One region of the Pseudonocardia charpentierae genome, then DNA from elsewhere that is predicted to be linked to it. Evidence: predicted binding sites of a transcription regulator. Region 1 holds the regulator's gene; the other holds the start of a gene.
What was found. The regulator LexA, encoded in region 1, represses DNA repair genes until DNA is damaged. The targets are predictions, from matches to a motif close to CGAACACGTGTTCG.

Region 1 (3,382 bases):
ACGGCTCGGTGACGCCGCTGCGCTTGACGACCGCCAGAACCGCCTCTTCGACGGTGGTGAACCGGCGTCCGCAGGCGGCGCACGATCGCCTCCGGCGGATGGCCTGACCGTCGTCCACCTCGCGGGAGTCGATGACCCGGCTGTCGCCGTGCCGGCAGAACGGGCAACGCATGACGACCCCTTGCTGCTTGAGCATCCCCAAGTACTGGGTGAACAACAGCGATGTAACCACAACATGTAGGGGTAGGCCAAGCCGGATCGGCCATCAATCGGCGTATCGACCGGATCGTGGGACGAGCGGCACGCCCTTCGTGGTGGGCGTGCGCACAGCGTCAGCCGCCGGCCACCCGGAGCACCTGACCGGGCTCCGGACGCACCGAGTGGAGTGCGTTGTCGGCCACGATCCGCTCGGCGACGGCTGCCACCTCCGCTCCCGGACGTCCGGGAGCGACCCGTGCGGCGACGTCCCACACCGTCTCACCGGGCTCCACGGTCACGACGACCGGGGCGGGCACGGCGACAGGGACGGCGGCAGGAGCCGGAGCGGGCTCGGCGACCCGGGCGAGCAGGCCGAGCGCGACGACGACCGCCGCCGACGCCGCGACCATGACGACCCCGGCGACGGCACGACGCCACACCGAGCGCGCACCCACCCGGACCGACGGGTGGGCCCGGCGGACCAGCAGCCGCGGCCCGGACGCGCCGCCCGGGACGCCGTCGCTCCACGCCCTCGCGCGCCGGAGATCCACCCCGGCACCCGGAGCCGCCTCCCGGACCGGCCGCGGGGCCTCGAGCGGACGGACCAGCACCAGCGCCCCCGCCGGACGCACCGGCCGCGGCCCCGGAGCGGGCCGCCTGCCGTCCCACCTGCGCACCCACTGATCGGCCCACCGGCCCGGCCGCCGCCCCGCCGCCTGCCCGGATCCCGTTCGACCGACCTCTCCGTGCTCCACCCGCTCGCGCATGTCGCCTCCGCTGCTCACGCTCCGCTCGCGTACGCCTACTAGAACAGATGTTCGAGAGGCGCTGTCGAAGTGTGTACCACCAGGCACCGACAAAACCGAGAGAAGTCCGCGTGTCGTTCGAACATGTGTTTGGAACTGTCGGTGATCACGGCTACCGTTTCCGCGAGTGCCGATGGCCCTGCGGCACACGCACGGGCACCGGCGGTACCAGAAGGAGCGAGTAGATGGCACGCGACGAGGGCGGCGGGGGTGTCGGAGGATCCGACGTCGAGAGCCCCCCGGCGGGCGGGCGCGGCGACGGCGAGCGTGGTGGCGGCAGCACGGTCAGCGCCTTCCCGGATCCCCCCACGGACCCGGTGAACCTGACACCGCGGCAGCGCAAGGTCCTGGAGGTCATCCGCGACTGGGTGGAGCGCTTCGGCTACCCGCCGAGCGTGCGCGAGATCGGCGACGCTGTGGGCCTGACGTCCACCTCCTCGGTGCACCATCAGCTGCGCACGCTGGAGCGCAAGGGGTACCTGCGGCGCGACCCGCACCGCACCCGCGCCGTGGATGTCCGCAGCCCGGACGACCCGGCCGCGGACGAGGCCGGCACTCCGAGCGGCGTGGCCGTCGACGTCGGTGTGGACAGCGCGGCGGGCCCGCTCGCCCGGCGGCCGGAGCCGGCCTTCGTGCCCCTGCTCGGCGACATCGCCGCCGGCGGCCCGATCCTGGCCGAGCAGGCCGTGCAGAGCGTGTTCCCGCTGCCCCGCGAGATCGTCGGCGAGGGCACGCTGTTCCTGCTGAACGTCCGGGGCGACTCGATGGTCGAGGCCGCGATCCGCGACGGCGACTGGGTGGTGGTGCGCCAGCAGCCGGTCGCGGAGAACGGCGAGATCGTCGCCGCAATGATCGACGGTGAGGCGACGGTCAAGACCCTGCGCCGCCGCGACGGGCACGCGTGGCTGATGCCCGCGAACTCCGCATACGACCCGATCCCGGGCGACGACGCCACGGTGCTCGGGCGGGTGGTGGCGGTGCTGAGGCGGCTGTAGCGGAGCCGACTCTGGGCCCCGTCAGCCCGGTACGACCACCACCGGGTAGTGCGCCGCGCGGACCAGCGCGCCGATCACTCCGCCCAGCAGGATCCGGCGCATGAAGCGGTAGCCGCGTGCACCGATCACCAGGAGGTCGGTGCGCTCGGGCAGGTTGGCCAGGGTCGACACGATCGGCCCGTCGACCACGTCCGCGAGCGCGTCGATGTCCACCGGGGCACAGGCGAGGCCGCGCAGCGCCGCCGTCTGTGCTGCGGGGCGTTGCTCGGGGGTCTCGGCGACGGCGACGAAGCGCAGCGCGGCCCCGCTGCGGCGGGCGAGCCGGGTGGCCACCGCGGCTGCCCGCTCGGCTTCGGGCGAGCCGTCGTAGGCCACGGACACCGCGGTCATCCGCGCCGTCGCGAAGTGCCGGTGACCGCGCGGAGCCACGGCGACGGGACAGGTGGCGGTCGGGAGCAGCCGCTGCACCGTACCGCCGGGGGCCAACCGGCCGGCGAGACCGTGTCCCGTCGAGCCGACCACGAGGAACTCCGCCCCGACCTTGTCGGCGTGGTCGGCCAGCGCCGTGTGCGCGTTCGCCGGGCCCAGCCAGCGGAACTCGGGCTCGACCTCGCCGTAGCCGTGAGCATCGATCTTGGCCCGCGCCCGGGCGAACCGTTCGCGCGCCACCGTCTCGGTCCGCTCCCGCCATCGGGGGTCGCGGGCCACCGCGGTGATGCCGCGTCCGTCCTCCGGGTACACGCTGGCGACGACGGCGCGCACACCCGTCAGCCGGGCCAGCTGGGCGCCGAGAACCAGCGCGTCGTGGCCGGCCGGCGTGTCCTCGTATCCCGTGACGATCGGCAACGGCACCTCCCCGGAAACCTTAACGCCGCCGGGCCCCGTGTCGGGCCATCACCAGCGCGAGCAGGGCGAGGATCACCACCAGCGCACCGGCGCCGATCGCCGCCGTCCGCCATGCCGGCACGGGCTCCGCAACGTCGTCCGGAGATCCTGCCGCGGCGGGTTCCGCCGCAGGCTTCCGCCCGGCCGCGGCTCCGGTCAGTGCGGCGGCCCCGGGCACCGCCCGGAGTTGCCCGTCGACGCCGCCGCGCGCCTCCGAACCCGACAGCAGCGTGCCGTCGGCGGTGAATGCCAGCGCCTCGCCCTGCGGCTCGTCGGGCAGCGGCACCTGCACCGGGGCGGTGCGGAGCGCGTCGGCGACGGTGCCGCCGTCCGGGACGGCGAACAGCCAGGCGTCGGTGTACGTCCGCAGCGCGACGACCCGGCCGTCGGCCGTCATCGCGCCACCGGTGACCGTCCGGGAGCCGAGTCCGCCGATCGGGCCGCCCGTCGTGGTGGAGCTCGGCAGCGCCAGGTCGCCCACGTGCACGAGCGGAGTCG
Region 2 (3,382 bases), on a different contig from region 1:
CGCAGCGGCCGCCCTTGACGTTGAACGAGAACCGACCCGGCTGATAGCCGCGCACCTTCGCCTCGGTGGTGGCGGCGAACAGCTTGCGGACCTGGTCCCACACTCCCGTGTAGGTGGCGGGGTTGCTCCGTGGGGTGCGGCCGATCGGGCCCTGGTCCACCCGGACCAGCTTGTCCAGGTTGTCCAGGCCGGTGACGCGGGTGTGTCGGCCCGGGACCTGCCGCGCGCCGTTCAGCCGGTTCGCCAGCACCGTCGCCAGGATGTCGTTGACCAGCGTCGACTTGCCGGAGCCCGACACGCCCGTGATCGAGACGAGGCAGCCGAGCGGGATGTCGACGTCCAGGCTGCGCAGATTGTGCTCGCGCGCCCCGACGATCGACAGCTTCCGCTTCGGGTCGATCCGCCGGCGTTGCACCGGGACGGGGATGGATCGACGTCCGGACAGGTAGGCGCCCGTCAGCGAGGTGTCGTGCGACTCGAGCGCGGCGACCGTGCCGCTGTGCACCACCTCGCCGCCGTGCTCCCCCGCGCCCGGTCCGATGTCGACCGCCCAGTCGGCCGCGCGGATGGTGTCTTCGTCGTGCTCGACGACGATGAGGGTGTTGCCCATGTCGCGCAGCCGCGTCAGCGTCTCGATCAGACGGCGGTTGTCGCGCTGGTGCAGCCCGATCGACGGCTCGTCGAGCACGTAGAGCACGCCCACCAGCCCGGATCCGATCTGCGTGGCGAGCCGGATCCGCTGCGCCTCGCCTCCGGACAACGTCCCGGCAGCCCGGTCCAGCGACAGGTAGTGCAGGCCGACGTCGAGCAGGAAGCCCAGCCGGGCCTGCACCTCCTTGAGCACCCGCCCGGCGATCGCGGCCTGGCGGGCGTCGAGCAGCATCCCGTCGAGGAACTCCGAGCAGTCGGCCACCGACATCGCCGAGACCTCGGCGATCGACTTGTCGCCCTGCTCGCGGTGCGCCAGCGTGACGGCCAGGACCTCGGGCTTGAGCCGTGCGCCCTTGCAGGCCGGGCACGGCACGTCGCGCATGTAGCCCTCGTACTTCTCCCGCGCGTACTCCGAGTCCGTCTGGTCGAGACGGCGGTCGAGGAACGGGATCACACCTTCGAAGTTCGCGTAGTACGACCGCTCGCGGCCGTACCGGTTCCGGTAGCGGACGTGGACCTGGTCCGTGGTCCCGTGCAGCACCGCCTTCTGTGCAGACGCCGACAGTCGGCGCCACGGCACGTCCGTCCGGAAGCCGACGGCGGAGGCCAGACCTTCCAGGAGCCTGCCGAAGTACTCCGCGGACTGGCCGCCCGCCCACGGGGCGATGGCGCCGTCGGCCAGGCTCAGCTCGGGGTCCGGGACCACCAGGTCCGGGTCGACCTCCTTCTTGATCCCGATGCCGGTGCACTCGGGGCAGGCGCCGTAGGGCGAGTTGAAGGAGAACGTGCGCGGCTCGAGGTCGTCGAGGGTCAGCGGGTGCCCGTTCGGGCACGCCATCCGCTCGGAGAACCGACGCTGGCGGTGCGGGTCGTCGTCCGGGAGGTCGACGAAGTCGAGCACGACCAGCCCGTCCGCGAGGCGCAGCGCCGTCTCCACCGAATCGGTCAGCCGCTGCTTGGCGCTCGCCTTGACCGCCAGGCGGTCGACGATCACCGAGATGTCGTGCTTCTCCTGCTTCTTCAGCGTGGGCGGCGCACTGAGCTGGTGCGCCGTGCCGTCGACGAGCACGCGAGAGTAGCCCTGGGTCTGCAGCGTGGAGAACAGGTCGACGAACTCGCCCTTGCGGGTGCGCACCACCGGAGCCAGCACCTGGAAGCGGCTGCCCTCCGCCATGGCGAGCACCTGGTCCACGATCTGCTGCGGCGTCTGCTTCTCGATCACGTGCCCGCAGACCGGGCAGTGCGGCACGCCGGCCCGGGCGTAGAGCAACCGCAGGTAGTCGTGCACCTCGGTGATCGTGCCGACCGTCGAGCGCGGGTTGCGGTTCGTCGACTTCTGGTCGATCGAGACCGCCGGGGACAGGCCCTCGATGAAGTCGACGTCCGGCTTGTCCATCTGCCCGAGGAACTGCCGGGCGTACGCGCTCAGCGACTCGACGTACCGGCGCTGGCCCTCGGCGAAGATCGTGTCGAACGCGAGGCTGGACTTCCCCGAACCGGACAACCCGGTGAAGACGATCAGGCTGTCGCGCGGCAGGTCGAGATCGACGCCGCGCAGGTTGTGCTCGCGCGCGCCGCGGACGACGAGACGCGGGGCCTCCGAGGAACGCACAGGGCGCGCGGCACCGTTGAAACGGTCGTCGGGGGAACGGTCGACCACGGTGGGGAGCCTCCAGGATCAGGCTGGGGATAGTTCGGGAGCGGCACGGGCCGAACCACGAACAGAGGGAACGGATGGCGTCCGGCCCCGCATTCCATGCTAAGCGCGGCCACCGACAAGTTCCGTCGCGTCGACCGGCTCGCGCCGGACGAGCGATGCCGCGCGCCGGACGCGACAGGGACGAACGGAACTGTCGGACCGCTCCGCTAGCTTCGCACGCATGTTCGAACGGCGCGCTCCCGACCCCCGCTCGTCCCGACGGCGCGTCCGCTGGACGCGCCTCAGTCCCCGCCGGTCACCTGCGGGTGGTCACGCCAGGCGGGCATGGCGGCGAGGTAGGCCAGCGTGGCCGCCTCGGCGTCCGCCCGCGACTGGTCGGGGTTGCGGCGCTCCTGCCACGCCACCATCCGCGCGAAACGCTCCTCGAACGGCTGCAACCGGCCCGAGTCGGTGGTGCAGTGCGTGCAGTAGCGGCCGGTCTCCAGCGGCATGCCGCAGCTCTCGCACGAGGTGGGATCGGTCATGGTGCTTCCTTCCGGGGCGGGGGCGCTGCGGCCAGGAGTGCAGCGGCGCCGGTGAGCAGAGAGGTGCGGTCGGAGTCGGTCATCCGTGCGATCGCGGCGGCCAGCGCGTCCTCGGACAGCACCTCCGCATCGCGCCGCAGGGCCTCGATCCCGGCGGGGGTGAGCCAGACGAGGGTGCGGCGACGGTCCGCGGGATCGCGGTCGCGGATGAGGAGGCCACGCCGCTCCAGCCCGTCGACGATCTCGCTGACGACCGACTGCGCCCGGTCGAGGTGCAGCGCCGCCTCCCCGATCGTCAGGGGACCGGTGTGGGCGAGGTGGCCGAGCACCGCACGCGAGGCACCGGTCAGACCGCTGCGCGGGCCGTCACGGCGGTGGTAGGTGAGGTAGATCGTGCGGAACAGGGCGGCGAACGACGCAGCGTCGACGGCCGGGTCCGGCACCGTCCGGGTCATGCGGCCACCGTGCTCGGGGCCGGACGCATCGTCAATCCCGATGGATTCCGTCAGATGGCGACGGCTCGCCACGACGTGGCGGGAGTCCGTAC

Region 2: the regulator LexA is predicted to act here: its motif matches at 2,525-2,538, upstream of uvrA (excinuclease ABC subunit UvrA).

Annotation. Positions count from the first base shown of each region.
Region 1 covers NZ_JAVREJ010000028.1:32,000-35,381, forward strand. The annotation lists gene nrdR (transcriptional regulator NrdR) at 1-172, opposite strand, end outside; gene RM445_RS27405 (LysM peptidoglycan-binding domain-containing protein) at 333-983, opposite strand; gene lexA (transcriptional repressor LexA) at 1,190-1,999, shown strand; gene RM445_RS27415 (universal stress protein) at 2,021-2,851, opposite strand; gene RM445_RS27420 (SMP-30/gluconolactonase/LRE family protein) at 2,865-3,382, opposite strand, start outside.
Region 2 covers NZ_JAVREJ010000006.1:29,247-32,628, forward strand. The annotation lists gene uvrA (excinuclease ABC subunit UvrA) at 1-2,263, opposite strand, end outside; gene RM445_RS10855 (zinc ribbon domain-containing protein) at 2,593-2,835, opposite strand; gene RM445_RS10860 (MarR family winged helix-turn-helix transcriptional regulator) at 2,832-3,290, opposite strand.